DNA from 3 places in the Arthrobacter sp. B0427-1-12 genome. Region 2 is predicted to be linked to each of the others. Evidence: riboswitches for the same ligand, from Rfam matches in the RefSeq annotation. Region 2 holds a riboswitch; each other region holds the start of a gene.
What was found. A riboswitch is a leader RNA that binds a small molecule or an ion and turns the genes downstream of it on or off. The one in region 2 is predicted to bind glycine.
Positions count from the first base shown of each region.

Region 1: it holds a riboswitch for glycine, as region 2 does, so the genes downstream of both, cycA (D-serine/D-alanine/glycine transporter) here and cycA (D-serine/D-alanine/glycine transporter) in region 2, are expected to answer to the same signal.
Region 3: it holds a riboswitch for glycine, as region 2 does, so the genes downstream of both, gcvP (aminomethyl-transferring glycine dehydrogenase) here and cycA (D-serine/D-alanine/glycine transporter) in region 2, are expected to answer to the same signal.

Region 1 is NZ_JBNHIC010000069.1:1,658-4,932, reverse strand. It holds gene cycA (D-serine/D-alanine/glycine transporter) at 216-1,694, opposite strand; glycine riboswitch at 1,852-1,949, opposite strand; partial or broken gene AC5RWU_RS21745 (IS30 family transposase) at 2,822-3,275, opposite strand, start outside.
Region 2 is NZ_JBNHIC010000011.1:10,017-13,291, forward strand. It holds gene AC5RWU_RS09065 (SGNH/GDSL hydrolase family protein) at 1-450, shown strand, start outside; gene cycA (D-serine/D-alanine/glycine transporter) at 492-1,988, opposite strand; glycine riboswitch at 2,369-2,474, opposite strand; gene AC5RWU_RS09075 (hypothetical protein) at 2,629-3,275, shown strand, end outside.
Region 3 is NZ_JBNHIC010000022.1:57,609-60,883, forward strand. It holds gene cycA (D-serine/D-alanine/glycine transporter) at 1-918, opposite strand, end outside; glycine riboswitch at 1,163-1,267, shown strand; glycine riboswitch at 1,269-1,382, shown strand; gene gcvP (aminomethyl-transferring glycine dehydrogenase) at 1,434-3,275, shown strand, end outside.

The sequences.
Region 1 (3,275 bases), on a different contig from region 2:
CGCCGCGGGCAGCAGTTCACCCGTGCCCGGTCGTTGAACATAACCTGCACCTGCTGAAGGGACTGTGCCCGCGGGAGGTTACCTGGTGCCGGTTTACGGGCAGCGATCGGCGGTCATCTGCGCAAAGAACAGGAACGCCCAGGGTGCGGGCGGAGGGCCCCGCGCACTGCGCGGGGCCTCCGTCGATCGGGGCGCCGGGGCTGCCCGCGGCAGGACTATTCGGCGGCCCCCACCTGGGCGGTTTCGCGGGCGCCGGGTTCCCGGCCCTCGGCGTCCAGCTGGGCGCGGAACGCCGCGGAGCGGGCGATATGGGCCGGCCTGCGCCGGATGATGGCCCAGGCGATGCCCAGGATGACGAACCAGACCGGGGTGATCAGCAGCGCGGTCAGCGTGTCCGGCTGGGTCGTCAGCGCCCACAGGACAAAGGCGAAGAACGCAAACACCACCCAGACCATCACGATACCGCCGGGCATCTTGAACCTGGAGGCGGCGTGCAGGTGCGGGCGGCGCTTCCGGAAGACCAGGTAGCTGGCCAGGATGATGGACCAGACAAACATGAAGCAGACCGCGGAAACCGTGGTCACCATGCCGAACGCCGCGCCGATGTTGTCGCCGGCATACAGGAGTACGACCCCGGAGAGCAGCAGCACACAGGACAGGAACAGTGCGTTACGGGGTACCTTGCGCGAGGACAGCCCGGCGAAGACGGAGGGAGCATCGCCTTCCTGCGCCAGGCCATACACCATGCGGGAGGTCGAGTAGACCCCGGAGTTGGCCGAGGACATCGCCGAGGTCAGCACGACCAGGTTGACGACCGTGGCGGCCATGCCGAGCCCGGCCAGCGAGAACATGCCGATGAAGGGGCTGTGGCCGGCTTCGAACTGGGTCCAGGGAGTGACCGACATCAGGATGATCAGGGCGCCGACGTAGAAGAGCAGCACACGGATCGGAATGGAATTGATGGCCTTGGGAAGGTTCTTTTCCGGATCCTTGGCCTCGGCCGCCGTCGTTCCCACCAGTTCGATGCCCACAAAGGCGAAGACGGCGATCTGGAAGCCTGCCACGAAGCCCATGAATTCCTGCGGGAAGAAACCGCCGTGGCTCCACAGGTTGCTAAAGCCTGCCGGGCCGGCATCGGACTCGAAGCCGGTGAAGATCATGACCAGGCCGGTCACGATCAGCGCCACGATGGCGATGATCTTGATCAGCGCGAACCAGAACTCGGTCTCACCGAAGGCCTTGACGGTGGCCAGGTTGAGCAGCAGCAGGACGGCCACGGTGAAGACACCCGGAATCCACAGCGAGATGCCCGGCACCAGTTCGTTGGCGTAGCCGGCGATGGCAATGACGTCGGCGATGCCGGTGACCACCCAGCAGAACCAGTAGGTCCAGCCGGTGAAGAAGCCGGCCCACGGGCCCAGCAGGTCCCCGGCGAAGTCGCTGAAGGACTTGTAGGACAGGTTGCTCAGCAGCAGTTCGCCCATGGCCCGCATGACGAAGAAGAGCATGAAGCCGATGATCATGTAGACAAAGATCACCGAGGGTCCGGCCGCCGAGATGGTCTTGCCCGAGCCCATGAACAGACCGGTTCCGATGGCACCGCCGATGGCAATGAGCTGGATGTGGCGGTTGGACAGCTGCCGCTCAAGGTGGGGTGCGTCAACAGGCTTGGTTGGACGAGGTTGAGTCGTCATGAGGAACTCCGTAGTTCAAGCGGCACCGGGGTGGCACGGTGATTGTGTTCCTCCCCGCTCTGTCTTGGACCTGAGAGTTTCCGCGCCCACTGCTCTCGCAGGTGCCGCTTGCACCGTCGGTGAGCCAGGTTGCTGCCTGACTGCTTTCCAGAGTTGCCTCGCCGCGGCGGTACATGGGCCTGAGAGATTCCTGGGGAGGATTTGCTCCTACGGCGCCTGCTGAATGTACCGGCAGAACTCTCCCGCCGCAGATCACAAGCATGACCCACTTTGAAGTGAGCCGGATCACACCTTAGCGTGGAGGGGCGGCACCACGCAAACGCATCGCGGGCACCGCATTGTTTTTCGCGTATCGACACCACGGCGACGTTGAACAGGTTTAAGGTCGGATGATCAGGCTTCGTCTGTGAAATTGCTGCCCGCTGGTGAACAAGCGGATGGCACCCCACAGGGCCGACTCGGTCCGGGATGGAGGACACGAGACATGCCGGGCGTGGTTTTACGGGGGAAGGGCCGGTGCTCGGCGGCCGGCAGAACCTTGGGTTCGCTACAGGATTTGGATCGGCACCGACACTGGGCCTGCGGCGTGAACTGAATCACCCACAGCTGTATATGCCTTTCGAGCCGTGGCGGGAGATTCCTCCCCGCACACCATCCGGATTGGCGTTAGGGACTGCCCCGGTTTTCGTGGGCTCCTCAATGGTGCTCCACAGGTATTCATCGTGGACCAGCTGAAGTGCCCGGGCAGGCGACTGTGTCCGTTTCATACTGGCGGATAAATAGGGAAAGCCCCTCGGGAGGGGCTTTCAGCAGTTGATGTTTGGTATTGATCAGCGGTGATGCGCTCCTCCTCCCTGGGCGCTGTACGCGCCCTGCCGGTTTCTGTAGTTAAAATTTTAATAATTGCCCGGTTGATCGTCCACCGACACGACGAAGAATTACCGACGCCAAGGCATGGGTTCCTTTCGCCCTTCCGGCCGATGGCTCTGTGCCGCATAAACCGGTCGCACACCGCGACAAAGATGAGCGAGAACTTATGCATGCCTGTGAATGGCCCCAGCGCGATGGAATACGTGTCCCACCAGGGCTCGTGAATGTCCCGTTAGAGGATGGGCGGATTCAGGCGGTCATTGCAACAGGAGGTCTTCGATCAGTTCGATCGGTTTCCTGAACTCTAGTCTTTTGCGCGGCCGGTCGTTGAGTTCCTGGGCGATCCAGTCGAGGTCTGCGGCGCTGTGGACGCTCAGGTCGGTGCCTTTGGGGAAGTACTGGCGCAGCAGGCCGTTGGTGTTTTTGTTGATGCCGCGCTGCCAGGGCGAGTGCGGGTCGCAGAAGTAGATCTCGATGCCGGTATCGATCTTCACGGTTTTCCAGTCCTGCATCTCAATGCCCTGATCCCAGGTCAGGGAATGCCGCAGCACATCGGGGAGCGTCTTGATCTTCGCGGCCAGTGCATCACGCATCTGCTCGGCCTTATACCCGTCCGGCAGGTGCACGAGCATTGTGTAATTGGTGGTCCGTTCGACCAGCGTCCCTCCCAATGCCCCGGCACGGCCCGGTCCTCGACCTCGGCAGGACGCT
Region 2 (3,275 bases):
CCGATGCTGGAGCCGATGAAGCGCCGCAACTGGCGGTACAACGAGGCCGTGCGCCGGATCGCCCGCAAGTACGACGCGCTGCTGGTGGACTTCTGGTGTTTCGACGCCTACCACGATCCGCGCATGTGGGACGCGGACCGGCTGCACATGTCCAAGGCCGGGCACAAGTACATGGCCGCGCAGGTGCTGCGCGTCCTTGGCGTGGACCACAAGATCAAGCTCAAACCCTTTGAACCCTGGGACACCAAGCGGACGGTCCGGCAGTGGGCGGCCATGGAGCGCGAATGGATGCGCGAATGGGTGCTGCCGATGTTCGGCCGGCGGATCCGCGGCATTACGCTCGGGGACACGCTCAGCCCGCGCTGGCCGGTGCCGATCAAGCCGGCTGACGGGCTCAAGACGCTGGCCCGGGAGCGCCTGCTGGACGCGGCGGAGGCCCGGGAACCCTGAGAGTTCCCGGGCCTCCGGGGTGCTTCACGGTACTGCCGAGGTTACTTCGCCGCGGCGAAGTACTCCTTGGCGGCGGTCTTGTCCGAGGAGACCTCGGCCGCGTGCTCGGCACGGCGGGCCTGGTGCAGCGGCGTCTTGCGGACGAACCAGTAGAAGGCACCCAGGCCAACGAACCAGAGCGGGGTAACCAGCAGGGCCTGCAGCGTATCCGCTTCTTGGGTCAGGGCCCAGAGCAGGAAGCCGAAGAAGGCAAGCACCACGTAGCACATCGCGACACCGCCGGGCATCTTGAACTTGGAGGCCGCATGCAGGTGCGGGCGGCGCTTCCGGTAGACGATGTAGCTGACCAGGATGATGGTCCAGACGAACATGAACAGCAGCGCGGAGATCGTGGTGACCACGGTGAAGGCCTCGATGATGGACTTGCCCGCGTAGAGCAGCACGACGCCGGCCAGCAGGAAGGAGCAGGAGAAGACCAGTGCGTTAGCGGGGACCCGGCGGCGGTTCAGCTGGCCGAAGCGGCGGGGCGCATCGCCGTCGTGCGCCAGGCCGAACACCATGCGGGAGGTGGAGTAAATGCCGGAGTTGGCCGAGGAGGTGGCGGAGGTCAGCACGACGAAGTTGATCACGCCGGCGGCGATGGCCAGGCCGGCCAGTGTGAACATGGTGACGAAGGGGCTCTTGTCCGCGGTGATCTCGCGCCACGGGGTCACGGAGATGATTACCGTCAGGGCGACCACGTAGAACAGCATCACGCGGATCGGGATGGAGTTGACCGCGCGCGGCAGGTTCTTCTCCGGGTCCTTGGTCTCGGCGGCGGCCGTGCCGACCAGTTCGATGCCTACGAAGGCGAACACGGCGATCTGGAAGCCGGCGACGAAGCCCATCGGGCCGGTCGGGAACATGCCGCCGTCGTTCCACAGGTTGGCGAAGGAGGCGGAGTTGCCGTCCGGGGAGGTGAAGTTGGTGAAGACCATGACCAGGCCGACGACGATCAGCGTCACGATGGCGACGATCTTGATCAGGGCGAACCAGAATTCGGTTTCACCGAAGGCCTTCACGGTAGGCAGGTTCAGCGCGAGCAGCACCACGATTGCGGCCAGCGCCGGGATCCACAGCGGCGCGTCGCCCCACCAGAAGGTGACGTAGCCGGCAATGGCGATCACGTCCGCGATGCCGGTGACGATCCAGCAGAACCAGTACGTCCAGCCGGTGAAGAACCCGGCCCAGGGCCCCAGCAGGTCGCCCGCGAAGTCGCTGAAGGACTTGTACTTGAGGTTGGAGAGCAGCAGCTCGCCCATCGCCCGCATGACGAAGAAGAGCATGAAGCCGATGATCATGTAAACGAAGATGACCGACGGACCGGCCAGCGAGATGGTCTTGCCGGAACCCATAAACAGGCCGGTGCCAATGGCGCCGCCGATGGCCAGCAGCTGGATGTGGCGGTTGGAGAGGGAACGGGAAAGATGCGCTTCCTCGGAATGGGCGACGCCGGCGCCGACAGGGGCGGCGTCCGGGGCCTTGGTGGTTTCAGACATGGTGGTCCTTTGGCTGGTGACGGGTTGTGCCGGCACGGTGGCCACAACGGTGTGGCCGATGTGCGGTTGAGGTGCGCACTGGGCGCTGGAGTTCGCCGGACGCAGCTGTGCTGCCCGGGCGGGAAAGGCTAGGCGCGGGGCATTGCTGTTAGCGATCGGCTAGGTGCCGATGGCCGGTGGATGCCCGGCGGGCAGGAGAAGGATCGGGGAGCAGCGACTGCGGGCCGTCATGAGGAACTCCGGTGGTCAGCGGCGCACGGGTGCGCCGCAGTGGATTGGGTTCCTCCCCGCTCTGTCATGGACCTGAGAGTTTCCGCGCAACTGCGGTGCGCTTGCCCCGTCGGTGGGCCGGCTGACAGCCGGCCGCTTTCCAGAGGTGCCTATCCGCGGCGGTACAGGGGCCTGAGAGATTCCTGGGGAGGAGTTGCTCCTACGGCGCCTGCTGATCGATTGGTGGAATCGGCAGGACTCTCCCGCGGCGGATCAGAGGCATATTCAGTTGGATTGCGGATCACCTGAGTGACCCGAGTCACAACTGTACCGGAACTGCCGGGGCATGGGCAAGCGGAGTTTTTGGGACTACGCTCGAAGGACAGTCTCGGCATCCATCGCGCGGGAAATCGGGTGCAACATGGAGAACATGGTGGAGAAGAGGAATCCTCCGGCCTCGTTCGGCGGGAAATCCTTGCTGCGGTGGCAGCGCTGGGCGCTCGGACTGCTTGGCCTGGCGCTGACCGTCCCCGGACTGGCCGGCGTCTTCATGCCCGGGACCAACGTGGGCGGCGTGCCCCTGCTGATCGCAGCGGGCGCGGTGCTGCTCTACATTGCGGTCTCCGGCCAGCAAGTGCTGGCCATCGGCGCGGATGCGCTGGCGCTTTCGCCGCTGCAGATTAAGAGGATGTTCGTCCAGCAGGTAGTCGACGACGTCCGGAACCAGCCGCTGTCCCTGGTGCGCGACGCCGTCGGATCCGCCCGCGGCGACGGCCTGGCCGTCGACATCCCGCCGGAGGTGGACCAGACCCTGCTCGCCTACGAGCGCCTGGACCGGCTGGGCCGCAGGCACGGCTTCCGCGTTGACCAGCCGGACCGCCCGGAGCAGCAGGGCGCGGATCTGCTGATCACCAGGCTCGACGGCGGCCGGTTGCCGGTGGAGGTGAAGTTCCACCATGCCGCGTCCGGGCCGGTGGTGCACAGCGCCATCCGGCAGGCTGAGTCGATCGGGGCCAAAGAGGCGCTGATCATCCTCAATTCCGAGCCGCCGGAAGGCCTGCTGCCCGCAGGAGTGGA
Region 3 (3,275 bases), on a different contig from region 2:
TGCGAGGGCGAACATGCCCACGAAGGGGCTGCGGTCCGCCGAGAATTCCCGCCACGGCGTCACAGAAACAATCACCGTCAGCGCGACCACGTAGAACAGCATCACGCGGATCGGAATGGAGTTGATGGCCCTGGGGAGGTTCTGTTCCGGATCCTTGGCCTCCGCCGCGGTAGTGCCCACCAGTTCGATGCCCACGAAGGCGAATACGGCGATCTGGAATCCGGCGATAAAGCCCATCGGGCCGGTCGGGAACATGCCGCCGTCGTTCCAGAGGTTAGCGAAGGTGGCCTCGGAGCCGTTCGGGGCGGTGAAGCCGGTGATGATGAATACCAGGCCGACCACGATGAGGCCAACGATGGCGATGATCTTGATCAGGGCGAACCAGAATTCGGTTTCACCGAAGGCCTTGACCGTGGGCAGGTTGAGCCCCAGCAGCAGCAGGATGGCGGCCAGCGCGGGGATCCAGAGCTGGAGGTCCGGCCACCAGAAGGCCACATAGCCGGCGATGGCGATCACGTCCGCGATGCCGGTGACAATCCAGCAGAACCAGTAGGTCCAGCCGGTGAAGAACCCGGCCCAGGGCCCCAGCAGGTCCGCGGCGAAGTCGCTGAAGGACTTGTAATTCAGGTTGGACAGCAGGATTTCGCCCATGGCCCGCATGACGAAGAAGAGCATGAAGCCGATGATCATGTAGACGAAGATGACCGACGGACCGGCCAGTGAAATCGTCTTGCCCGAACCCATGAACAGGCCGGTGCCGATGGCGCCGCCGATCGCGATCAGCTGGATGTGGCGGTTGGCGAGCTGGCGTTCGAGGTGGGGCTCGCCCTGGTGCTGCTCGTTGAAAGTGACCAAGTGGGAGTGGCCCTCCCCGGGAACCGCGGCTTCGGCGTCGGGCGGAATGGGGCGGTTGGACATCGGACTTCTTTCTGTCATCGGATCGATGGGCGCGCGGTGGTGCTAATCGTAAGGACCGGGCATGTCGTCCTTGTTCCGCCTCAGCGCACCTGAAATTCAGTGTGAGTCGGCTCACGAGCGAAAGTCAATTTGGTTGACGTTGCGGACGGTATGGGCGAAGCAGGGGGCGCCATGTAGAATCTTGCTCAAGGATAGGCTCCGGCGTATAGTTGTGAGTCGCATCACCCATAATTGAACATGCCTCTGAACCGCGGCGGGAGAGTCCTGCTGATGCTCAATCCGATCAGCAGGCGCCGTAGGAGCAAATCCTCCCCAGGAATCTCTCAGGCCCCTGTACCGCTGCGGCAAGGCAACTCTGGAAAGCAGTCAGGCGGCCAGCTCGCCGGACTCACCGACGGTGCAAGCGCCGAACCTGTGGAAACAGGTGGCGCGGAATCTCTCAGGTCCAATACAGAGCGGGGAGGAACTCGATCCGATTGGCGTCCCTGGACGCCGGAATACCCTGGAGTTCCCCCATGACGGTTCAATCAACAGAAACAGCCTTCGTCGACCGCCACATCGGCGCCCGCAGCAATGACGCGGAGACGATGCTCAAGCAGCTGGGCTACGCCAGCGTGGACCAGCTTGTCGACACCGCCGTTCCGGCGGACATCCGCCAGAGCGCGCCGCTGAACCTGCCGCCCGCCCGCAGCGAAATGGAAGTCCTTGCGGACCTGCGTGCGCTCGCTGCGAAGAACACCGTGGCCGTCCAGATGATTGGCCAGGGCTACTACGACACCGTGACCCCGCCGGTCATCCTGCGCAATGTCCTGGAGTCTCCGGCCTGGTACACCGCCTACACCCCCTACCAGCCCGAAATCTCGCAGGGCCGGCTCGAGGCCCTGCTCAACTTCCAGACCATGGTCGAGGACCTGACGGCACTGCCGATCGCCAACGCCTCCATGCTGGATGAAGCCACCGCCGTGGCCGAGGCCGTGCTGCTGATGCGCCGCGTCAACAAGGCGCACCAGGACGGCAAAGTCGTCCTGGACCAGGACGTGCTGCCGCAGACCATTGCAGTCGTTAAGGGCCGGGCCAAGGCACTGGACTTCGAGGTTGAGGTTGTGGACCTGTCCGCCGGACTGCCCGAAGGGGACATCGTCGGCATCGTGCTGCAGCAGCCGGGTGCCTCCGGCAACGTCGGCAGCCACGCTGCGGTGATCAAGGCCGCGAAGGCCCGCGGTGCCATGGTGACGGTCGCTGCCGACCTGCTGGCCCTCACTCTCATCACCCCGCCCGGCGACCAGGGCGCCGATATCGCCGTCGGCAACTCCCAGCGCTTCGGCGTGCCGCTGTTCTACGGTGGCCCGCACGCTGCCTACATGGCCGTGCGCACGGGCCTGGAGCGCTCGCTGCCGGGCCGGCTGGTCGGCGTCTCCAAGGACTCCGCCGGTACTGCCGCCTACCGTCTGGCCCTGCAGACACGCGAACAGCACATCCGCCGCGAAAAGGCCACGTCCAACATCTGCACGGCCCAGGCCCTGCTGGCGATCGTTTCCAGCATGTACGCCGTCTACCACGGCCCGGAGGGCCTGAAGGCCATCGCGCAGCGGACCAGCGGCCACGCCCGCACCCTGGCCTCCGTCCTCACGGGCGCCGGCTTGGAGCTCGCCTCGGAGCACTTCTTCGACACCCTCACCGTCCGCGTCCCGGGCCGTGCGGGCGAGGTCATCAAGGCCGCCGAGGCCAAGGGCATCAACCTGCGCAGCATCGACGCGGACCAGGTGGGCATCTCCTGCGACGAAACCACGACGGCGGCACACCTGGCCGCGGTTGCCGGAGCCTTCGGTGTCGACGACGCTGAGGCCAAGGTCCGGGCGGCCGCCTCGGCGACCCCCGGTTTCGAGCTGAAGTCTGACGTCGAACGCACCTCCGCGTACCTGACCCACCCTGTCTTCCACATGCACCGGTCCGAGACGCAGATGCTCCGCTACCTGCGCCGCCTGTCCGACCGCGACCTGGCGCTGGACCGGACCATGATTCCGCTGGGCTCCTGCACCATGAAGCTGAACGCGACGGCGGAGATGGAATCCATCAGCTGGCCGGAGTTCGCCTCCATCCACCCCTTCGCTCCGGATCACCAGACCGTGGGCTGGCGGGAACTGATCGCCGACCTGGAGGCCCGGCTGTCCGAGATCACCGGCTACGCCGGCGTCTCCATCCAGCCGAACGCCGGATCGCAAGGCGAGTACGCCGGCCTGCTGGCCATCCGCCGTTACCACCTGGCCAACGGCGATGACCAGCGCGATGTCTGCCTGATCCCTGCTTCCGCACACGGCACCAACGCCGCGTCCGCGGTGCTGGCGGGCCTGAAGGTC